4 regions of the Halomonas sp. THAF5a genome follow, and region 3 is predicted to be linked to each of the others. Evidence: predicted binding sites of a transcription regulator. Region 3 holds the regulator's gene; each other region holds the start of a gene.
The links. The regulator sigma-54, encoded in region 3, starts transcription at its own class of promoters, with help from an activator protein. The targets are predictions, from matches to a motif close to TGGCACNNNNNTTGCTNT.

Region 1: the regulator sigma-54 is predicted to act here: its motif matches at 3,705-3,722, upstream of FIU83_RS10405 (aminomethyltransferase family protein).
Region 2: the regulator sigma-54 is predicted to act here: its motif matches at 2,715-2,732, upstream of FIU83_RS10380 (dimethylamine monooxygenase subunit DmmA family protein).
Region 4: the regulator sigma-54 is predicted to act here: its motif matches at 2,740-2,757, upstream of glnL (nitrogen regulation protein NR(II)).

Annotation. Positions count from the first base shown of each region.
Region 1 covers NZ_CP045417.1:2,306,741-2,312,430, reverse strand. The annotation lists gene FIU83_RS10420 (FAD-dependent oxidoreductase) at 1-599, opposite strand, end outside; gene folD (bifunctional methylenetetrahydrofolate dehydrogenase/methenyltetrahydrofolate cyclohydrolase FolD) at 621-1,541, opposite strand; gene purU (formyltetrahydrofolate deformylase) at 1,541-2,404, opposite strand; gene FIU83_RS10405 (aminomethyltransferase family protein) at 2,475-3,605, opposite strand; gene glnT (type III glutamate--ammonia ligase) at 4,218-5,552, shown strand; gene FIU83_RS10395 (glutamine amidotransferase family protein) at 5,616-5,690, shown strand, end outside.
Region 2 covers NZ_CP045417.1:2,300,536-2,306,225, reverse strand. The annotation lists gene FIU83_RS10395 (glutamine amidotransferase family protein) at 1-328, shown strand, start outside; gene FIU83_RS10390 (protein glxC) at 331-1,014, shown strand; gene FIU83_RS10385 (FMN-binding glutamate synthase family protein) at 1,028-2,353, shown strand; gene FIU83_RS10380 (dimethylamine monooxygenase subunit DmmA family protein) at 2,831-3,430, shown strand; gene FIU83_RS10375 (PDR/VanB family oxidoreductase) at 3,430-4,368, shown strand; gene FIU83_RS10370 (DUF3445 domain-containing protein) at 4,378-5,409, shown strand; gene amt (ammonium transporter) at 5,441-5,690, shown strand, end outside.
Region 3 covers NZ_CP045417.1:2,574,323-2,580,012, reverse strand. The annotation lists gene rapZ (RNase adapter RapZ) at 1-341, opposite strand, end outside; gene FIU83_RS11665 (PTS sugar transporter subunit IIA) at 385-870, opposite strand; gene raiA (ribosome-associated translation inhibitor RaiA) at 878-1,186, opposite strand; gene FIU83_RS11655 (RNA polymerase factor sigma-54) at 1,356-2,774, opposite strand; gene lptB (LPS export ABC transporter ATP-binding protein) at 2,929-3,654, opposite strand; gene lptA (lipopolysaccharide transport periplasmic protein LptA) at 3,654-4,181, opposite strand; gene lptC (LPS export ABC transporter periplasmic protein LptC) at 4,181-4,765, opposite strand; gene FIU83_RS11635 (HAD family hydrolase) at 4,769-5,341, opposite strand; gene FIU83_RS11630 (KpsF/GutQ family sugar-phosphate isomerase) at 5,388-5,690, opposite strand, start outside.
Region 4 covers NZ_CP045417.1:291,490-297,179, forward strand. The annotation lists gene glnA (glutamate--ammonia ligase) at 1-799, shown strand, start outside; gene FIU83_RS01305 (ZIP family metal transporter) at 892-1,605, opposite strand; gene FIU83_RS01310 (DUF4124 domain-containing protein) at 1,753-2,331, shown strand; gene glnL (nitrogen regulation protein NR(II)) at 2,824-3,870, shown strand; gene glnG (nitrogen regulation protein NR(I)) at 3,863-5,275, shown strand; partial or broken gene FIU83_RS17730 (helix-turn-helix domain-containing protein) at 5,365-5,448, shown strand; gene FIU83_RS01330 (aminopeptidase P family protein) at 5,564-5,690, opposite strand, start outside.

The DNA.
Region 1 (5,690 bases), 270 kb from region 3:
TGGTGGATCTCGACGCCGCGCTTGGCCGCCTCCTTGGCGTAGCCCCAGGCCACGGCGTCGTGGCGGGCGGTGGCGCCGTCGCGGTGCCACAGGCCCTCCAGCACCGGCAGGTGGCCCGGGTCGAGGTTGAGGCTGGGGACCAGCTCGGCGATCTGCTGGCGATCGATCATCTCGGTGCGGCCGCCGAAGTGCTTGTTGACCTCGGCCCGCTGGCGGAAGGCGCGCACCGTGGCATCGGTATGGGCCAGCGTCAGCTGGCCGCGCTCCGAATACATGATGTTGAAGTCGAACTCGTTGGACAGGTTCTGGAACAGCTTCACCGAGGCGGAATAGAAGCGGACGCCCTCCGAGGTCAGGTAGTTGGAGCGGATCACCGCGGTGTTGCGGGCCGTGTTGCCGCCGCCCAGGTAGGCCTTCTCCAGCACCGCGACGTTGGTGACGCCGTGGTACTTGGCCAGGTAGTAGGCGATGGCCAGGCCATGACCGCCACCGCCGATGATCACCACGTCGTAGCTGGCCTTGAGCTCCGTGGGCGGGGGCAGATCCACCTCCGCGGGGTACTCGGACGACAGGCCGTATTTCAGTAAGGCAAAAGGCATGGAACCCCCTTGGTGTGTCCCTCAGGCCAGCGCCGCGGCGCTGGCCTGCCGGCGCTGCAGCCGGGTGGCGGTGACGGTGTTCTGCATCAGATAGGCGATGGTCATCGGCCCGACGCCGCCGGGCACCGGCGTGATGGCCGCGGCCACCCGGCTCGCGGCGTCGAAGTCGACATCGCCGACCAGGCGGTGGCGGCGCTCGCCGTCACCGTCACACGCGATGCGATTGATGCCGACATCGATGACCACGGCGCCTGGCTTGAGCCAGTCGGCGTCGAGCATCTCCGGCCGGCCGACGGCGGCGATCACGATGTCGGCCTGGCGACACAGGGCGGCGGCATCGCGGCTCTTCGAGTGCAGCATCGTCACGGAGCAGTCCGCCGCCAGCAGCAGGGCGGCCATGGGCTTGCCGACGATGTTGGAACGCCCGACGATCACCGCGTGCTGGCCGGCGAGCTCGCCGCAGGTCTCCTTCAGCAGGCGCAGGCAGCCGGTCGGGGTGCAGGGCGCCAGCACGGGCAGGCCCTGCCACAGGCCACCGGCGTTCTGGCGGTGGAAGCCGTCGACGTCCTTGGCCGGATCAACGGCCTGGATCACCGCGTCCTCGTCGATATGGTCGGGCAGCGGCAGCTGCACCAGGATGCCGTGCACCTCGGGGTCCCGGTTGAGGCGCGCGATCAGCGACAGCAGCTCGGCCTGGGGCAGGGTGTCGTCGAAGCGGTACTCCAGCGAGCGGATGCCGACGGCCTCCGCCTTGCGCAGCTTGTTGCGCACGTAGACCTGGCTGGCGGGATCCTCGCCGATCAGGACCACGGCGAGTCCGGGGACGATGCCGTCGGCGGCGAGGCTGGCGACATCCGCGGCGACCTCGGCCAGCACGCGCTCGGCACAGGCCTTGCCGTCGATGCGGGTCGCCAGGGGCGATTCGGTGGGGGCAATGCTCATCAGAAGATCACCGTCTTGTTCTGGTCGAGGAAGACACGATGCTCGAGGTGGTACTTGACCGCCTGGGACAGGGCGACGGTCTCGGTATTGCGGCCCACCGTGACCAGGTCCTCGGGACGATAGGTGTGGTCGACGCGCTGGACCTCCTGTTCGATGATCGGGCCCTCATCGAGGTCCGAGGTGACGTAGTGGGCGGTGGCGCCGATCAGCTTGACGCCGCGTTCATGGGCCTGGTGGTAGGGCTTGGCGCCCTTGAAGCCGGGCAGGAAGGAGTGATGGATATTGATGGCGCGGCCGGAGAGCTTCTGGCAGAGGTCGTCGGAGAGGATCTGCATGTAGCGCGCCAGCACCACCAGCTCGGTCCGGGTCTCGTCGACGATCTCCATCAGCGCCGCCTCCTGGCGGGCCTTGTTGTCGCGGTTGACCGGCAGGTAGACGAAGCGGATGCCCTCTCGTTCGGCCATGGGGCGCAGGTCGAGATGGTTGGAGACGATGGCGGTGATCTCCATGTCGAGCTCGCCCTTGCGCTGGCGATACATCAGGTCGCTGAGGCAGTGGTCGTACTTGCTGACCATCAGCAGCACGCGCATCGGCTGGTTGTCGTGCCGGAAGTCCCACTGCATGTCGAACTCCTCGGCGATGCCGACGAAGTCGCGCTTGAGGGTCTCGATGTCGCCCTTGATGCCATCGTTGAAGCGGAACTTGGCGCGCAGGAAGAAGCGCCCGAGTTCCTCGTCGTCATATTGGGCGAGCTCGCTGATATAGCACTGACCTTCGGTGAGAAAGGAGGTCACGGCGGCGACGATGCCCGAGGTGGCGGGGCAGGAGATCTTGATGATGTAGCTGTCGTCTGACTGGGGCATGGAATCGTGTTCCTTCGAAAGGGAGAGGAGGCCCGGCGCTGGCTCGCGCCGGCAACCGTGTCGTCGGGGGTCAGCCCTTGGCGAGCCGCTTGAGTTTTTGGGGATCGTCGAACGGCAGGGTGTGGGCGATGGCGCTGGCCTCCAGGCTGCCGCGCACCTCCAGCGGCTGGCCCTGCTCCGCATGGGGGGTATCGATCCGGGCCATGGCCACCGACTGCCTGGTCAGCCGCGAGTACATGCCCTGGGTGACCACGCCGACCCGCTTGCCGGCGGCCCACAGGGTGTCGCCCGGCTGGGCGACCTTGGGGCTGTCGAGCAGCACGCCGAAGATCCGGAAGCGCTCCTTGCCCTGTCGGCGGAAGTGTTCGCTGGCGCCGCGAAACTCGGTCTTGTCCTTCGAGACGGTGAAGTCCAGGCCGAGCTCCCACAGGGTGTCGCCGGCCGGCTCGTTCTCGAAGGGATGGGTCTCGGAGTTGTCGGCGGGATAGAACAGCAGGTTGCTCTCCACGCGCAGCCAGTCGAGGGTCTCGAAGCCACAGGCCTCGATGCCCAGGGCGGCGCCCTGCTCGAGGATGGTGTCCCAGATCGCCGGGGCGTCCTCCGCCTTGCAGAAGATCTCGTAGCCCCGCTCACCGGTATAGCCGGTCCGGGAGATCATCACGTGTCGGCCGAACAGCCGGGTCTGCAGGTGATGAAAGTAGGGCAGCTCGCGGATGCCCGGCACATGCTCGGCCAGGAAGTCGACGGCCCTGGGGCCCTGCAGCGACAGGTCGTGCAGGTCGTCGTCGAAGCTCAGGTGGACGCTGCGGCCCTGGGCGCCGCGCGTCAGCATGTCGTGCCCCAGGCCGGTGCCGTGCACCACCAGGTAGGCGTTGGGCGCCAGGCAGTACACGATGCAATCGTCGACGAACTTGCCTTCATCGTTGAGCATCGTGGCGTAAACGGACTTGCCCGGGTAGAGCCGTGACATGTCGCGGGTGGTGGCGTAGTCGAGCAGGGCCTGGGCGTGGGGGCCCGAGCAATGAATCTTCTTGAGGCCCGATACGTCCATCAGGCCCGCCCGGGTCCGGATCGCCTCGTGGTGATCGGCGATATCGGCGTGGTAGCGAAAGGCGGTGCCCATGCCGTTCCAGTCTTCGAGCTCGGCGCCCAGGGCGCGGTGACGGTCGGCGAGGGCGGAGATGCGCCAGCTGTTGGCCATGTGATGACTCCTGTGGGGGCTGGTGAGCGGCCAGGGGGTCGGCGGCACGATGATGAGTCAACCGACTTTTCCTGGAAAGAAAAAAACATTCTCTTCAGTCAAGCAACAAGCTTGCCAGTTTCCTGCCACGGGACCCGGTGGAACGTCAGATTTTTTTCATTATTCCTTTATAAACAGATGCTTGGCTCGTAATGAGGGCAGCGTGATGCGTGCAGCCGGCGATTCGGCGACCTGTCTGGTGACGCCTGCGACGCCTGAGGAGGGAGTTCGGTGTTCCTTGGTGGTGCGACGAGGGAAGGAGATGCACCGTCAGGTGGCAAGGTGGAGGGCGGGTCCCTCGGCATGTGTCTGTCCGGGGTCGGCAGGAGGCGGCGAAATAAAGTTTTTAATTCAATTAAATCAATTGATTGAAGATATTTTCACGGCCTTGAGCGAGAGGGAGGGCGATTCTGGCACGCGAGATGCTTTTCCCTGAGAGAAAGAAAATTTCTTGATGGGAATGGTTGGTGTGGCGTAGCTTGCAGTGGCCCCGGGGAAGGCCCCGGCCCCGTTGCCGGAAGGACGATGCGCCATATCGACACCCGCACCCGCAACGCTCAGAGGAAACCCGACATGACGCCTGAAGCCGCCAAGCAGTTACTCGAGGATCACGACGTTCGCTACCTGCTCGCGCAGTTCGTGGATATTCATGGCGCCGCCAAGACCAAGTCGGTGCCGGCCAACTGTCTGATGGATGTGGTCGAGAAGGGGGCAGGTTTCGCCGGTTTCGCCGTCAGCGGCCTGGGGATGGAGCCGCACGGGCCGGACTTCATGGCCCGTGGTGATCTCTCGACCCTGTCGCTGGTGCCCTGGCAGCCGGGCTATGCCCGCCTGGTATGCGATGGCCACGTCAACGACGCCCCTTACCCCTATGACAGCCGTGTGGTCCTGCTCCGGCAGCTGGAGCGTCTAAAGGACAAGGGCTGGACGCTGAATACCGGGCTCGAGCCCGAGTTCTCGCTGTTCAAGCGAGGCGAGCGGGGCGAGCTGCTGCCGGTGGACGAGAGCGATGTCCTGGCCAAGCCCTGCTACGACTACAAGGGCCTGTCGCGCTCCCGGGAGTTCCTGGAGCGCCTGGTGGAGGCGCTTCAGGCGGTCGATTTCGATGTCTACCAGATCGACCACGAGGACGCCAATGGCCAGTTCGAGATCAACTACACCTACAGCGACGCCCTGACCTCGGCGGACCGGTTCACCTTCGTGCGCATGGCGGCCGGCGAGATCGCCAACGAGCTGGGCATGGTCTGCTCCTTCATGCCCAAGCCCCAAGCCGACCGGCCCGGTAACGGCATGCACTTCCACCTGTCGATCAGTGACCAGGACGGCCACAACGTCTTCGGCGACGATGGCGACCCGCAGGGCATGGGGCTGTCGCGGATGGCGTATCACTTCCTGGGGGGATTGCTGAACCACGCCCCGGCGCTGTGTGCCTTCGCCGCCCCCACCGTGAACTCCTACAAGCGACTGGTGAAGGGAGGCTCCAACAGCGGCGCCACCTGGGCGCCGGTGTTCATCGCCTATGGCGACAACAACCGCTCGGCGATGGTCCGCGTGCCCTATGGTCGTCTCGAATTCCGCCTGCCCGACGCCGGCTGCAACCCCTACCTGGTGCATGCCGCGCTGATTGCCGCCGGCCTGGATGGCGTCGACCGCCAGCTCGACCCGGGCAAGGCGCACAACATCAACCTGTATGCCCTGGGCGATGCGGAATGCCAGGAGCAGGGCATCGGCATCCTCCCCCAGTCGCTCAAGGAAGCCATCGATGCCCTCGCCGCCGATCCCATCCTGCGGGAGGCGATGGGGCCGGAAATCGTCGACGAGTTCATCAAGGTCAAGCGCGACGAATGGGAGGCCTACAGCCGTCAGGTCTCGGACTGGGAAGTGCAGCAATACGCGGAATTCTTCTGATCGCCTTCAGAACGAACGTCGACCCGAACATGCCGTGATCGGTTATCGCAAGAGGACAAGACTATGTGTGGAATCGTGGGGCTATACCTCAAGAACCCGGCGTGGGAAAGCCGCCTGGGAGAGCTGTTCGAGCCAATG
Region 2 (5,690 bases), 270 kb from region 3:
CGACAACGACTCCGAAGTGGCGGCCGGCTACCTGACCTGGCGACTGGGCAAGGGAGAATCCCTGACCCAGGCCCTCAAGGGGGCCCTGAAGGACCTGGATGGCTTCTTCACGTTCACCATCGGCACCCGGGACGGCTTCGCGGTGGTGCGTGACCCGATCTCCTGCAAGCCCGCGGTGATCGCCGAGACCGACGACTATGTGGCGATGGCGTCGGAATACCGTGCCCTGGCAGGCCTGCCGGGCATCCAGCGGGCCCGGGTCTGGGAACCCGAGCCGGCGACGATCTATGTCTGGGAGCGCGATGGCGCCAAGGTGGAGGCCGCTTGACGATGAAAACCGTTGATCTTGCTGAACAGAGCCTGCGAGAGCTCAACCAGTCGCTGCATGACGGCGAGCTGATCCGCGACGTGCGCGAGTGGCGGGTGATCCACCCCAACGGGGCGCACAACATCGCCTGCGGGCTGAATGACGCCGTCAGCGTGGATATCGATGGCCATGCCGGCTACTACTGCGCCGGGATGAACCAGCAGGCCAGCGTCACGGTGCATGGCAACGTGGGCGTCGGGGTCGCCGAGAACATGATGTCCGGGGTGGTCCGGGTCAAGGGCGATGCCTCCCAGTCGGCGGGCGCCACGGCCCACGGCGGCCTGCTGGTCATCGAGGGCAATGCCGCCGCCCGCTGCGGCATCTCCATGAAGGGCGTGGATATCGTGGTCAAGGGCAATATCGGCCCGATGAGCGCCTTCATGGGGCAAGCCGGCTGCCTGGTGGTCTGCGGCGACGCCGGCGATGCCCTGGGGGATTCGATCTACGAGGCCCACCTCTACGTGAAGGGCTCCGTCGGCACCCTCGGCGCCGACTGCGTGGAGAAGGAGATGCGTGCCGAGCACCGCGAGGAGCTGGCCACGCTGCTCAAGCGGGCCGGGATCGACGATGACCCCACCGACTTCCGTCGCTATGGCTCGGCCCGCGAGCTCTACCACTTCAAAGTCGATAACGCCTCGGCCTACTGATCAGGAGCCTGCCATGAGCGATCAAACCTACAACCCGTCCCTGCGTGAGTCGGCCACCTTCGGTCGTGACGTGATCGGCGAGATACAGCGCGCCGCCGAGACCGGGATCTACGATATCCGCGGCTGGGGCGCCAAGCGCAAGGTCCCGCATTTCGATGACCTCTTGTTCCTCGGCGCCAGCATGTCCCGCTATCCCCTCGAGGGCTACCGGGAGAAGTGTGGCACCGAGGTGGTGCTCGGTACCCGCTTCGCCAAGAAGCCGGTGGTCATTGATACCCCGGTGACCATCGCCGGCATGAGCTTCGGCGCCCTGTCCGCCCAGGCCAAGGAAGCCCTGGGGCGCGGCGCCTCGGAGGTCGGGACCTCGACCACCACCGGCGACGGCGGGATGACCGCCGAGGAGCGCGGTCAGTCGAAGAGGCTGGTCTACCAGTACCTGCCCTCCCGCTACGGCATGAACCCGGACGACCTGCGCAAGGCGGATGCCATCGAGGTGGTGCTGGGGCAGGGCGCCAAGCCGGGCGGCGGCGGCATGCTGCTGGGCCAGAAGATCTCCGATCGCGTGGCCCAGATGCGGACCCTGCCCAAGGGCATCGATCAGCGCAGCGCCTGCCGTCACCCGGACTGGACCGGCCCCGACGACCTGGCGATCAAGATCGCCGAGCTTCGCGAGATCACCGACTGGCAGGTGCCGATCTACATCAAGGTCGGCGCCACCCGCACCTACTATGACGTCAAGCTGGCGGTGAAGGCCGGGGCCGACGTGGTGGTGCTCGATGGCATGCAGGGCGGCACCGCGGCGACCCAGGATGTGTTCATCGAGCATGTCGGCATCCCGACCATGGCGGCCATTCCCCAGGCCGCCCAGGCGCTGCAGGAGATGGGCGTGCACCGCGAGGTGCAGCTAATCGTCTCCGGCGGGATCCGCAACGGCGCCGACGTGGCCAAGGCCATCGCCCTGGGCGCCGATGCGGTGGCCATCGGCACCGCCGCCCTGATCGCCCTGGGCGACAATCACCCGCGTTATGAGGAAGAGTATCGCCAGCTCGGCTCCGCCGCCGGGTTCTACGATGACTTCCAGGACGGCAAGTGCCCGGCGGGCATCTCCACCCAGGATCCGGAGCTGAGCCAGCGCCTCGATCCGGTGGCGGCCGGCAAGCGACTGGCCAACTATCTTCGTGTGCTGACCCTGGAGGCTCAGACCCTGGCCCGCGCCTGTGGCAAGTCCCACCTGCATCACCTGGAACCGGAGGACCTGGTGGCGCTCAACGTCGAGGCGGCCGCCATGGCCCGGGTGCCGCTGGCCGGCACCGGCTGGATTCCCGGCCAGTCGCTCTGATTGCCCCACGCCTCGAACATCGCGCGTGACAAGTTAGGCCCCACCGGAGCGGTGGGGCCTTTCTCGTGTTATCCCCCTTGTGCCCTCCCTCGTCTCTTCACCGGCCCTCTCGCCCCTTCTCGTGGTTCACGTTTCGCCCCGTCTCGCGCCGCGGCATCGTGCCTTCGACTCGTGCATTGCGCGGCCCTCGATCGTCCCACTCGCTGGCCTGGCGCCGAGGTCGTGTCCGTCACGTATGCTACCGCCAAACGGATCACGAATTGCACCTCGCTGACCACCCATTAGGAGTCGATGCACTATCCAGAGGCAGGAGAATAACCCGCCATGACCTGGAGTTCTTGTCATTCAATGAGTTACAGGTTGGCACAGATTGTGCTTTCTCTTTGGTAAATAAAATATCTCCTTGAGAAATAATGAGCGCCTGCCGACGGCTTCGAAAGTCACCGGTTACCACCGATGGGGAGTGAGATCATCGAGATGAAAACCCTAGAACAACCCACCGCACCATCGATCAAGAGTCGACCCATCTATCAGTGGCCAGACCGCCTCCCCGATGCGGGCGACTACCTGTTCGTCATCGAGCCCTGTGGTCGAGAAACGCTGTCTGAGTTGCTGCGTGAACAAGCGCATGAGCGGGTCAGGATACTGCTCCATCATGAAGGGAACGAGGCGTCCTCGACCGGGGCCGACCTCGGTCCCAGGCGTACCGAACCCGCCATCTGGAAACGATTCGAGCCCAAGCTGCTCGAGACGCTGAAGGAATCGACGGTCGGCTGTCGCCTGGTGGTCATCGGCAGCGAGGCCTTTCTCTGGGATGTGCGCGGTTTCGCCGTCGCACACGGCCTGGTCGATGAGGAGATCCTGCTCTACCCGATGGCCGGGCAGGGACGCCGGGTGTTCTGCGCCCACTGCCGCACCTTCACCGAAGGCGTTCATGTCTCTCCCGTGGCCTGCACCGGTTGCGGATGTTACCTGGAGGTGCGGGATCATTTCTCCCGCCGGCTCGGGGCCTACATGGGAGTGCGGGTCGATGCCGAGGAGCCCGGAGCGGTGCCACAGCAGGAGGAGCTCAACTGATGTCTGGTCACATTGTCGTCAAGGTGTCGGCGATCGATACCATCAGCCCCGTCGTCAAGCAGTTCACCCTGGAGCCCTGTGATCGTGCCCTGCCTCGGTTCTCGGCCGGCAGCCATGTGGTCGTGAGCATGCCCGGTCAGGATCGCTGGTATCGCAATGCCTACTCCCTGCTTGGTGACCCGGCGGACACCAGCTGTTATCGCATCGCGGTCAGGCGGCAGGAAGCCTCCCGCGGCGGGTCACGCTTCATGCACGAGGACGTGGCGGTCGGCGATCACCTGAGCATTTCCCCGCCTAGCAACTTCTTCCTGCCCCGATGGAATGCCCGTCACCATATCCTCATCGCCGGGGGGATCGGCATCACACCCTTCCTGGCCTATCTCCACGAGTTCGAGCGCCAAGGCGCGTCCCATGAGCTGCACTACAGCTTTCGCGAAGACACGACCGGTGGCTTCTCTCTCGAGCTGCAGCAACGACTGGGCAGCAGCCTGCACTGCTATCAGGGCGCGCGACCGGACTTCCACCGCATTCTCGCCGACCGACCGCTGGGTACCCACGTCTACATCTGTGGTCCCCAGGGCATGATCGATGCTGTTACCCGGGCGGCGAAGGACATGGACTGGGCCGACACCCGGGTCCACTACGAGGCCTTCGCGGCCCCCGAGTCGGGCACCCCCTTCGTCGCCCGGCTGGCGGCCTCCGGCATCGACGTGACGGTCGATGACGAGACCTCGCTGCTCGAGGCACTCGAAGCCCAGGGGGTCGAGGTTCCCAACCTGTGCCGCGGCGGGGTCTGCGGCCAGTGCAAGACGGCGGTCGCCGAGGGACGCGTCGAACATCGCGATGCCTTCCTCGATGATGAGGAGCGAAAGCGGCATGACTGCATCATGCCCTGTGTCTCCCGTAGCCTGACCGACACTCTGGTTCTGGACCTGTAGGAGCTTTTCATGCGACTTTACCCCCGCGATACCCAAGCCTTCCGAGGCCATTTTACCTACCAAAACAGTAGCGAGGCGATTCGTCGCTTTCCGTTCCCGTTTCCCGAGGATGATTACATCTACTCGGTCAATATCGAGCCGCATGTTCTCCCCGGGCCAGAGGGCAGCGTCTACGAGCACATGCTGGATATCGACGAGCATTATCTCTCGGAAACCGCCGAGCGTGACATGGTGCTTCGGGAGGATCCTGATCGCTGTCTGGCCATGCCCCACATGCGCCAGGCCTGCTGGGATCTGCTCGAGTTCGTGATGACGCATTATGCCCGGGACTATCCCCAGCATTTCTCGTTCGAACGCCAGGGAGACGACTGCGTCTGGGTCAATCACCCGCTGAATATTCGCCAGTCTTTTCGCATGGGAGAGGAGGGCACCTTGCCCACGTCCCCCCTGGAGCTCATCGGCCGGCAGGTGCAGGGAGATATCGCACTGCTCGATCAGCGCGACGGCGACCTGTTCATGGATGCCGGCGTCATCACCTCACCGGCCGACTGGTCGCTGGCCTTTGATGCGGGCATGAGTTTCAAGCAGTGGCATGGCCCCGTGCCCCTGGCCCACGAGATGGGCATCTTCGACCGAGCGCTGAAATACCTGTGCGCCATTCAGGTGGGCGGTCCGGTGAGACGGCTCAACTGGACCATGACGATTCACCCCCGCATGGACAGCTCCCCCGAGACCTTTGCCCACTGGGGGAAGGATCGCACCACCATCACGCCGGACAACGTCGGTCAGGATGTCTATCTGCGCGTGGAACTGCAGACCCTGGTGCGCATGCCGAGGAGTCACGCCCTGTTCTTCGGCATCCGCACCTACTTGATCAGTCTCGAGGATCTGGTCACCCACCGCGCGTGGGCCCGTCGGCTGCATCGCGTGCTGAAGGGGCTCCCCGAGGAACTGGCGGACTACAAGGGATTGAGCCGCTATCGCGAGACGGTGGTCGATTGGCTCGCCCACTACGATCGGCAGCCGGAACCGCAGTACTGAGCATATCGATATCAACAATGAGGTAACAACAATGACGGAAACGACCCTGGAACTGGGCTATGCCCTGGATACCTTCTATTTCCTAATGTGCACGGCCCTGGTCATGTTCATGGCATGTGGGTTCGCGATGCTGGAGTCTGGCCTGGTGCGAAGCCGCAATACGGTGGAGATCCTGACCAAGAACGCGCTGCTTTATGCCATCGCCTGCCTGGTGTTTCTGGTCGTCGGCTACAACGTGATGTATCCGGCCGAGGCGATCAGCAGTGTGATCCCCGGCCTGG
Region 3 (5,690 bases):
TCGCTGTCGCGGGTGAGGGGGTGGCGGCGGCGGGTATGGGAGTAGCGCTCCAGCAGGATCCGCGCATCGGTGGTCAGGTAGACCACCTGGCAGGCGAGCTCCCGGGCGCGCAGGTCGTCGAGGAGCTCCGGGAAGCGCGCCAGGGCGTCCGGCAGGTTGCGCGCATCGATGCTGACGGCGATGGAGGAGCGCAGGCTCTTGCCCTGCTGGAGTTCGTCCACCAGCGGCCCGAGGAGCATGGCCGGCAGGTTGTCGATGGCGTAGTAGCCCAGGTCCTCCAGCGCCTGCAGCGCGATCGACTTGCCGGAACCCGACCGGCCACTGATGATCACGAGCTGCATGCGGGGTCTCCTGGTCGCGTAGGGGCGGGCGGTGCCCCGGGGGTCAGCCGCCCTGACGGCCGCTCGGGGCCTGTTGGCGTATGGCCTCCATGAGGTGCTCATGGAGTTCCCGCTGGCTCGTGCTGTGGCGCAGGCGCCCACGGGTGTCGGCGTCGTTCATGACGCCGGCGACCTGCCCCAGCAGGGCGAGGTGGGCCTCGTCGGCCTCCTCGGGCACCAGCAGCACGAAGACCAGGTCCACCGGTTCCCCGTCGATGGCGTCGAAGTCCACCGGCTCGGCCAGCTTGAGAAAGCCGGCGATGGGGGCCTTGCAGTGCGGGTTGCGGGCATGCGGAATGGCCACCCCGTGGCCGATCCCGGTGCTGCCCAGCCGCTCGCGGCCGATCAGGCGGCTGAAGACCTCCTGGCTGTCGAGGCTGGGCGTGTTCTGGGCGATGAAGGTGCTGAAGAACTCCAGCACCCGCTTCTTGCTTCCCCCGGGCACATCGAAGAGGGTGCGCTCGGGGGGCAGGATGGCGTCCAGTGTCATGATGGCGTCAGCGCGCGCCGGCGCCCTGGGCGCGGGCCTGGGCCTTTTCCTTGTGCTTGACCAGCTGGCGGTCGAGCTTGTCGGCCAGGGCATCGATGGCGGCGTACATGTCGTTCTCCATGGCCTCGGCATGGAGGTCGGCACCGGCGGCATGCAGGGTGCAGGCGGCTTGCTGGCGCTCCTTCTCGACGGAGAGGGTGACCTGCACGTTGGTGATGTTGTCGTAGTGACGCTCGACGCGGGTCAGTTTTTCCTGCACATAGTCACGCAGTGCGTCGGTCAGTTCCACATGATGGCCGGTGATGTTGACTTGCATGACACGCTCCTTGCTCTTTCGGGGTGTGGGTCGATTGTAACCCTTTTTAGCGTCCTGCATACCCCCTCGGTCGGGGGCGGTGTGGCGCGGTGCGAACGGCGTCAATTCAACCGTTTGCGCAGGGATGGGGCCTGGTCATTTCGGCGCCGCGGGAGGCCGAACAGGGGCCTCATCTCAGCCGCTTTCGTTCGCTGGAGGAGGGGATGCCCATCCCTTCGCGATACTTGGCCACCGTGCGCCGGGCCACGCTGATGCCGGCCTCGTCGAGCAGGGCGACCAGCCGGCTGTCCGAGAGCGGCTTGCGCGGCGGCTCGTCCTGGATCAGCTTGCGGATCCGCGCGCGGATGGCGGTGCTGGAGTGGGCGTCGCCCTCGCCGCTGCCGCCGCCCACCTGGCTCGAGAAGAAGTACTTGAGCTCGAACATGCCGCGCGGCGTATGGATGAATTTCTGGGTGGTGACCCGCGAGATGGTCGATTCGTGCATCTCCACGACCTGGGCGATATCGGCCAGGATCAGCGGTTTCATGGCCTCCTCGCCGTGCTCCAGGAAGTCGAGCTGGCGGGCCATGATCTCGCGGCCCACCCGCAGCAGGGTGTCGTTGCGGCTGGCGAGGCTCTTCATCAGCCAGCGCGCCTCCTGCAGGTGGTCCTTGAGGAACTGGTTGTCGGCGCTCTTGTCGGCGCGCCGGATCAGGGCGGCGTAGTCGGGCTGAATGCGCAGGCGTGGCATCGCCTCGGGATTGAGCTCTACCTGCCAGCCCTCGTGGGTGTGGCGGGCGACCAAGTCGGGGATCACGTAGTCGCTGTCGCCCTCGCCGAAGGCGCTGCCGGGGCGTGGATCCAGCGATCGCACCAGGCCGATCGCCGTATCGAGGGCGTCGTCGTCGAGGCCGAGGCGGCGCTTGAGCAGGCGGCGGTCATCGCCGGCCAGCGCCTCGAGGAACTGGCGCACCAGGCGCCGGGCCTGGGGCAGCAGCGGGGTGTCGTCGGGCAGGGTGGCGAGCTGCAGCAGCAGGCACTCGCGCAGGTCGCGGGCGAAGACGCCGGTGGGCTCGAACTGCTGCAGGCGCAGCAGCACCTGCTCGACCTCCCGGCCACGCAGCCCGGTGAGGCCCTGGGCCTTGAGGCCGTCGCGGATCTCGTCCAGGGGCTGGATGAGGTAGCCGTCGGCGTTGACGGCGTCGATCAGGCTCTCGGCGATGCGCATCTGCTGCGGGTCCAGGTCGGTCATCGCCAGCTGCCAGGCGAGGTGCCCCTGGAGGCTCTGGCCCGCGGCCTGGCGCTCGAAGTCCGGCGCCTCGCCGCCGGCGGGCGCGCCGCCCAGGTCCTGATAGGTATCGGACCAGTCGCTGTCGGTGCTGAGCTCGTCGGGAATCTCGCTGGCCCAGTCGTCGTCGGGCGTCTCGCTCACCGCCTGTTCGCCGAACTCCTCCTCGACGTCCAGCAAGGGGTTGGATTCCAGCGCCTGCTGGATCTCCTGGCGCAGGTCCAGGGTCGAGAGCTGCAGCAGGGCAATGGCCTGCTGGAGCTGGGGGGTCATGGTCAGCTGGGTGCCGACGCGAAGCTGCAGGGAAGCCTTCATGGCCATGAGAGGAGTTCCCTCGACGTGCCGAAAATTTCCACCCTAGCGGCTGGGTGCGGGAGGTGCAACCGAAGAATTAGCAACAATCGTGCCATGCGCAAGCAGCATGCCGTAGGCGAATAACGACATGTGCATCAGGGTATTGCGATCGATCGGACGGTCAGAGGCGGAAGTCCTGACCCAGGTAGACATCGCGCACCCGCTGGTTGGCGAGGATCGCCTCGGCATCTCCCTCGGCGATGATGCGGCCGTCGCCTACGATGTAGGCGGTGTCGCAGATGTCGAGGGTCTCGCGCACGTTGTGGTCGGTGATCAGCACCCCGATGTCGCGCGCCTTGAGCTGGCGGATGATGCCCTTGATCTCGCCCACCGAGATCGGGTCGACCCCCGCGAAGGGTTCGTCGAGGAGGATGAAGGCGGGCTCGGTGGCCAGCGCCCGGGCGATCTCCACGCGGCGGCGCTCGCCCCCGGACAGGCTCATGCCAAGGTTGTCGCGGATGTGGGTCACGTGGAAGTCCTCGAGAAGCTCCTCGAGCCGGCGCTGGCGGCCGGCGCGGTCGAGGTCGCGGCGGGTCTCGAGGATCGCCATGATGTTGTCGGCGACCGACAGCTTGCGAAAGATCGAGGCCTCCTGGGGCAGGTAGCCAATGCCGGCCCGGGCGCGCTCGTGCATGGCCGCCGTCGACAGGTCCCGGTCGTCGATATGCACCGCGCCGGCATCGGCGCGCACCAGGCCGACGATCATGTAGAAGGAGGTGGTCTTGCCGGCCCCGTTGGGACCGAGCAGGCCGACGATCCGGCCCTGCTCGATGGAGAGGCTGATGTCCTGCACCACCCGGCGGCGCTTGTAGCTCTTGGCCAGGTGTTCGGCCCTCAGGGTCTTCATCACGGCCCATCCTGCTGTTCGGGTTCGAGGGTCATGCGCACGCGCTGGCGCTCCCCGACGCCCTGGGCGTCGGCGCGCGCCTGGACGACGCGACGGTCGAGGAAGTACTCGAGGTAGCCGCCATCGAAGGTGTCCCCGCCCTGGTGGAGTTCGGCGCGGTCGATCAGCTCGATGCGACGCTCGGCGACGTGATAGACCACGGTGCGACCCCAGCCGCGTACCAGGGGTTCGTCCGGGGCGGGCCGCTGCTCGATGTAGGCACGCTCGCCGGTGGCGGTGGCCCGGGTCAGCTGGCCCTGGTCGTTGCGCTGGATCTCGACCCGTGCGCCGGTCAGCTGCATGCTGCCCTGCTGGATCTCCACGTCGCCGGTATAGACGGCGGTGCCCGCGCGGTCGTCGAGGTCGAGGCGGTCGGCCTCGACCTGGATCGGGGCGCTGGCATCGCCCTCGAGGGCCAGGGCCGGAGAGCTGCCGAGCAGCAGGCCGATGACGCCGAGGGTCAGCAGGGGGGCGAAGAAGGCTCGCATCATGACTCGGGGTCCTCGCGGGTGTCGGGCGGATGGTGGCCGCGCACATTGTCGGTCAGACGGGCGCGGTTGTCATGGATCCAGGCGTCGAAGCGCTTGCCGCGCATCCGCTGGGGCGGCTGGCGAAGCAGCGCCGGGGTCTCGCTCCAGGCATGGCCGCGGTCGGCGTCGAAATGCAGGACCTCGGTGTCGAGCTGCCAGCGCTCCGCCGGGGCCAGCAGGCGCGCGTCGCCGGTCAGGGTCAGCGGGTTGCCCCCTGCGCCCAGGGTGCCGTGGTCGCCGCTGGCGAGCCAGACCCGGCCCGAGCGGTCCAGTAGCCGTCCCTCGGGCCGTGCAAGGCGGGTGACGTCATCGTGGGGGGTGTGGGTCAGGCGCGGCGTGTCGAGGCGCTGATGCGGCTCGCCCGAGGCATCGAAGCGCGTCAGGCGGGCGTCCTCCAGGTAGTAGTCGGGCTCGCCCGAGCCGTCGCCCGGCACGGGGCCGGGTGCCGGCGCCTCCTGCAGGTCGAGCACGGCCAGCCCGCCCCCCAGGGCGAGCAGCAGCAGGACCAGGCCGGTGCGAAAGCCCGGGCGCGGCAGGCCCATGGCTCAGCTCGCGCCGTGGAGGTAGGTGTCGAGCACGGCGTCCCAGTGCCCCTGGGCCTGCAGCAGGGTGTCGCAGATCTCGCGCACCGCGCCGTGGCCGCCTGCGGCCTCGGTGATCCAGTCGGCCTGGTCGCGGATGTAGGCCGGCGCGCCGGGCACGCTGATGCCGACCCCGGCCCGGCGAATGGCGGCCACGTCGGGCATGTCATCGCCGCAGTAGGCGACCTGCTCGAGGGCGAGGCCCAGCCGGGCACACAGCTCGCGCAGCACGACGAGCTTCTTCTCGGCGCCCTGGAAGACATGCTGGATCCCCAGCGCGGCGGCGCGCTGGCTGACCATCGGCGAGTCGCGCCCGGTGATCAGTGCCACCGCGATGCCGGCGCGCTGGACGAGCTTGATGCCATGGCCGTCGAGGGTGTGGAAGGCCTTGACCTCGAGGCCGTCGGCCTGGAAGTAGAGGCGCCCGTCGGTGAGCACGCCGTCGACGTCCATGGCCAGCAGGCGGACATGGCGCAGGCGGTCGACCAGCGGGCCGTCGTCGAGGGGGCGGTGTGGCTGGGGTGGGGCGAGGCTCATGGTGTCTCCAGTCGAGTAGCGGGCGAGGCGGGTGGTCGAGCCGACGTCAGATGACGCCGCTCGAGAGCAGGTCGTGCATGTGCAGGGCTCCGATCGGTCGGCCGTCGGCGTCGACCACGGCCAGCGCCGAGATGCGCCCGTCCTCCATCAGGCGCACCGCCTCGGCTGCCAGGGTGTCGGGGGCGATGCGCTTGCCGGGGCGGGTCATGACGTCGTCGACGGTAAGGCCCGAGAGATCGCTGTGCTGGTCGAGGGTGCGGCGCAGGTCGCCGTCGGTGTAGACCCCGGCCAGGCGGCCGTCGTCATCCACCACGCAGGTAAAGCCCAGGCCCTGGCGGGTGATTTCCAG
Region 4 (5,690 bases), 1.5 Mb from region 3:
TCAGACCGTCGAGGTGCACCACCATGAGGTCGCCAACGCCGGCCAGAACGAGATCGGCGTCAAGTTCAACACCCTGGTGAAGAAGGCCGACGAACTTCAGGAAATGAAGTACGTGGTGCACAACGTCGCCCACGCCTACGGCAAGACGGCCACCTTCATGCCCAAGCCGCTGGTCGGCGACAACGGCTCCGGTATGCACGTCCACCAGTCCTTCTGGAAGGACGGCCAGAACCAGTTCGCCGGCGACGAGTACGCGGGCCTCTCCGAGATGGCGCTCTACTACATCGGCGGCATCATCAAGCACGCCCGTGCCCTGAACGCCTTCACCAACGCCTCCACCAACTCCTACAAGCGTCTGGTGCCGGGCTTCGAGGCGCCGGTCATGCTGGCCTACAGCGCCCGCAACCGCTCCGCCTCCATCCGCATTCCCTACACCGCGAGCCCCAAGGGCAAGCGCGTCGAGGCTCGTTTCCCCGACCCGACCGCCAACCCCTACCTGTGCTTCGCGGCGATGCTGATGGCCGGCATCGACGGCATTAAGAACAAGATCCATCCTGGCGACGCCATGGACAAGAACCTCTATGACCTGCCGCCGGAAGAGGGCAAGTCCATCCCGACCGTCGCCGAGAGCCTGGACCAGGCCCTCGAGGCGCTGGACGCCGACCGCGCCTTCCTGACCGAGGGTGGCGTCTTCACCGACGACATGATCGATGCCTACATCGAGCTGCTCGAGGAAGACGTGGAGCGCCTGCGCATGACCACTCATCCGGTCGAGTTCGACATGTACTACAGCTGCTGAGCCCGCGGCGCCCCGGCGCCGCCCTCCGCATCGCAAGAGGCACGCCCCGGGCGTGCCTCTTTTTTATGCGAGTCGCCGCCGGTCGCAGCGGGTCAATCGAGCAGCATATGGCCGACGAGGCCCAGCGCGAAGCCGAGTACCGCGCCCAGGGGCGGCCCCCAGTGGCGCTCGAGCCTGGCCTGGGGCGCGAGGTCCTGGAACACCGAATAGAGGATGCCGCCGGCGGCGAACAGCATGATCATCGCCACTGCCGTGGGGTAGGGCGCCAGCCACAGGAAACCGCCCAGCCCGGCCAGCGGCCCCAGCCAGGCCATGGCGAAGAACAGGCCGATCAGCCGCCGGCTGGTGTAGGGGGTGGAGCGGCGCAGCTCGTGGTAGGCGTTGAAGCCCTCGGGCAGGTTCTGCAGGGCCATCAGGCCGGCGAGCAGCAGGCTGCCGCTGCTGCCGTGGGCGAAGGCCGCGCCCAGGGCCAGGGCCTCGGGCACGAAGTCCGCCAGCATGGCGGCCAGCTGGCTGGCCGAGGTGCCGCTGCGGTTGAGGGCGATGTCCAGGGCCATGAACGCCATCCCGCCGGCCACGAAGCAGGCCGTGGCGGTGGCGATATCGAGGGCCGGCAGGCTGTCCGGCACCAGCACCAGCGCCACGGCGGAGAGCAGGGCCCCGCCGCCGAAGGCGATGATACCGTGGCGCAGCTCGTTCTCGAGCCAGTCGATCGGGATGCACTCCACCCGCGCCAACCAGGCGCCCAGGGGCATCGCCATGCCGGCCATCAGGGTGAGGACGATTACCGTCTGCCAGGCGTCCATGCCGCGTCTCCTCTCGTCATCGGGCCGTGTCATCCCCGGCCTCGGCGTCAATGTCGCCCGGAAACGCTATCCGCGTTCCTCGGGGGCGGCTTCTAGGCTAGTCTTGCATCATAAAGGGAAACCCATCGGCAACGCAGGAATCGGCGCATGAACAAGGCACTGGCCATGGTGGCGCTGGGGCTGTCGTTGAGCCTGGCGGCTCACGCCCAGACCATCTACCGCACCACCGACGCCCAGGGCAACGTGGTCTTCACCGACAACCCCGACGGCGGCGGCGAGGCGGTGACCCTCGACCCGCTCACCGTGGTGCCGAGCCCCGGCGAGACGGCGGGCATGGCGCCCGCGGTGCAAGGAGCGCAGGGCGCGCCCGAGGCGGCGGCGCCGGGGCAGCCGTTCATGCCCTACGATCGCTTCGGCATCCTCTCGCCCGGCCAGGAGGAGACCCTGCCCACCGGCGCGGCCGGCAACGTCCAGGTGACTCTTGGCATCCAACCCGAGCTGCGCGAGGACCATCGGGTGCGCCTGCTGGTGGATGGCCGGGTCAGCCAGACGGCCATGCATACCGATACCTTCCTGCTCAACAACCTCCCGCGCGGCGAGCACGTGCTCCAGGCCGAGCTGCTGGACGGCAGCGGGGCGGTGCGCCACCGCAGCTCGCCGGTGACCCTCTACGTGCAGCGGGCCAGCGTCAATCTCCCCCGCAACCCCAACAACCCGAGCGGTTAGCTCACCCCTCGCCGGACACATCGGCCGCCGTGTCCGGACGGCACCCATCGGCCCTGTCGCGAGCCTGTGCCTCGCGACGATGGGCGCTTCGACGCCTTCGATCACGCCGACCGGGTGAAGGAGGGGCGCGCCTTCCAGCATCTCGAGCGGCTGCGCGACGGGCCGCGCAAGGCGGGCGACGATCGCCCGCCCCGGCATCACCCTCCCCGGCATCACCCTCTCCGATACCCCGGGCCACCCCCGCAGTCCCATCCCCGGCACGATCCGTCGCCGCGCGACGCCTCCTGAGCGTTCGGCTCGCTCGATCGGCTGCACATGAACGGGCGTTCGACGATCGGTTGCACTAAAATGGTGCGCCAAGATGGGGCGGTCCTGCCCTGGAAAGGCGCCACCCGCCGCCTCACGAGGTGGCGCGCTTCTTGCAGGTCCTCCCCAGTGCAGGCTCACGGCGCCTCCTCGCGAGGCGCCCACCGAACCGGGCAGGACGGCTTCATGTATCGACGCTTGATGGAACACCTCACCACCGCGGTGCTGCTGCTCGACGGCGAGCTGCGGTTGCGCTGGATGAACCCGGCCGCCGAGGCGCTGCTGGCGCTCAGCCTGAGTCGCCTGCAGGGCCAGCCGCTGCCCGACCTGGTAGAGGGGGAGGAGGACCTCGGCGGGCTGCTGGCCAAGGCCCGCGACGAGTTCCACCCCTTCACCCAGCGCGAGGCGCGCCTGATCCGGCCCACCGGCGAGCCGCTGACCGTCGACTACACCGTCACCCCCCTCGGCCCGAACGAGCTGCTGCTGGAGATGGAGCCCCGGGACCGGCTGCTGCGCATCTCCCGGGAGGAGGCGCTGCAGACCCGCCAGGAGACCATCAAGGTGCTGGCCCGGGGGCTGGCCCACGAGGTCAAGAACCCCCTGGGCGGCATCCGCGGGGCGGCCCAGCTGCTGGAGCGGGACCTCGATGATCCGGGTCTCCAGGAGTTCACGCGAATCATCATCGAGGAGGTCGATCGCCTGCGCGACCTCGTCGATTCGATGCTCGGGCCCAACCGGATGGTGCGCCACGATCCGCTCAACATTCACAAGGTGCTCGAGCGGGTGCGCTCGCTGCTGATCGTCGAGCACCCGGCGGTATGGATCGAGCGCGACTACGACCCCAGCCTCCCGGAGCTCGCCGGCGACGAGGCGCAGATGATCCAGGCGCTGCTCAACGTGGCGCGCAACGCCGTGGAGGCGATGACCGAGGCCGAGACCCCGTCGCCGCGGCTGACGCTGCGTACCCGCGCCCGTCGCCAGTTCACCCTGGGCGCCGAGCGCCATCGGCTGGTCTGCGAGGTGGCGATCACCGACAACGGCCCGGGGATCCCCGAGGCGCTGCGTGAGACGCTCTTCTATCCCATGGTCTCCGGGCGCGCCGAGGGCAGCGGCCTGGGCCTCTCGATCGCCCAGTCGATCCTGCACCAGCACCAGGGGCTGATCGAGTGCGACTCGCGCCCCGGCCATACCCAATTCCGACTGCTGATTCCGCTGGAGAAGCGCCATGACTGATGCCGCCCGCGTCGTTGTCGTCGACGACGATCGCGCCATTCGCTGGGTGCTGGAGCGTGCCCTGGCCCAGCCCGACCTCGAGGTGGAGACCTTCGAGCGCGCCGACCGTGCCCTCGAGCGCCTGCTCGAGGCCCCGCCGGAGGTGCTGGTCACCGATATCCGCATGCCGGGGCTCGACGGCCTGGACCTGATGGCCCGGGTGCGCGAGGCCCACCCGGAGCTGCCGGTGATCGTGATGACCGCCCACTCCGACCTCGACAGCGCCGTGGCCTCCTACCAGGGAGGCGCCTTCGAGTACCTGCCCAAGCCCTTCGACGTCGACGAGGCGCTCGCCCTGGTGCGCCGGGCCGTGGCCCACGCCCGCGAGCGCCAGCGCCCGGTCAGCGTGCCCGAGGGGCTGGATGCCGAGATCATCGGCGAGGCGCCGGCGATGCAGGAGGTGTTCCGGGCCATCGGCCGGCTCTCCCACTCGCACATCACGGTGCTGATCAACGGCGAGTCGGGTACCGGCAAGGAGCGCGTCGCCCGCGCCCTGCACCAGCACAGCCCACGGGCCGGCAATCCCTTCATCGCGCTCAACATGGCGGCGATCCCGAAGGACCTGATCGAGTCGGAGCTGTTCGGCCACGAGAAGGGGGCCTTCACCGGCGCCACAGCCCAGCGCCAGGGGCGCTTCGAGCAGGCCAACGGCGGCACCCTGTTCCTCGACGAGATCGGCGACATGCCCGCCGAGACCCAGACCCGCCTGCTGCGGGTGCTAGCCGACGGCGAGTTCTACCGGGTCGGCGGCCACACCTCGGTGAAGGTCGACGTGCGCATCATCGCCGCCACCCACCAGAACCTCGAGACCCTGGTGAATGACGGGCGCTTCCGGGAGGATCTGTTCCACCGCCTCAACGTGATCCGCGTGCACCTGCCCACCCTGGCCGAGCGTCGCGAGGACATCCCGCGGCTGGCCCGTCACTTCCTCTCCGAGGCGGCCAAGGAGCTCGCCACCGACATTAAGGTGCTGACCCCCGAGGCCGAGGCCCATATCACCCGGCTGCCCTGGCCGGGCAACGTCCGCCAGCTCGAGAACACCTGTCGCTGGCTGACCGTGATGGCCTCCGGCCGCGAGGTGCTGGTCGAGGACCTGCCACCGGAGCTTCGCGAGCCCGGCGTCACCGAGGGACGGATCGGCGACTGGCGCACCGCCTTCCGCGACTGGGCCGACCGCGCGCTGAGCGACGGCCACACCCACCTGCTCGAGGAGGCGGTGCCGGACTTCGAGCGCATCCTGATCGAGACCGCCCTCAAGCACACCGGCGGGCGCAAGGGCGAGGCCGCCGAGCTGCTGGGGTGGGGGCGCAATACGCTCACCCGCAAGCTCAAGACCCTGCTGCCGGCGCTGGCGGATGGAGATTGAGGAGGCACTGCCGCTGACCAAAACTCACGAGCGCATCCTGATCGAGACCGCCCTCAAGCACACCGGCGGGCCCTCTCCACAAGACCGGCGAGGCCGCCGAGCTGCTGGGCTGGGGGCGCAATACGCTTACCCGCAAGCTCAAGACCCTGCTGCCGGCGCTGGCGGAGGACTAAGTCGAGAGACGGCTCACGCTCTGTGGTGCTGTCACTGTGACTCCAACGACGAGGGGCGCCGGCATGCCGGCGCCCCTTTTCCGTGTCGGGCGACGCCCTGGGGGGCGACGCGCGATCAGCCGCGGTCGAGCGGCCGGGTGCGCTCCTCGAGCCAGGCCAGGGACTCGCCCTCGAGGTACGGCGCGAGCCGGCCGCGGACCTCGGCGTGGTAGGCGTCGAGCCAGTCCGCCTCGGCGGCGTCG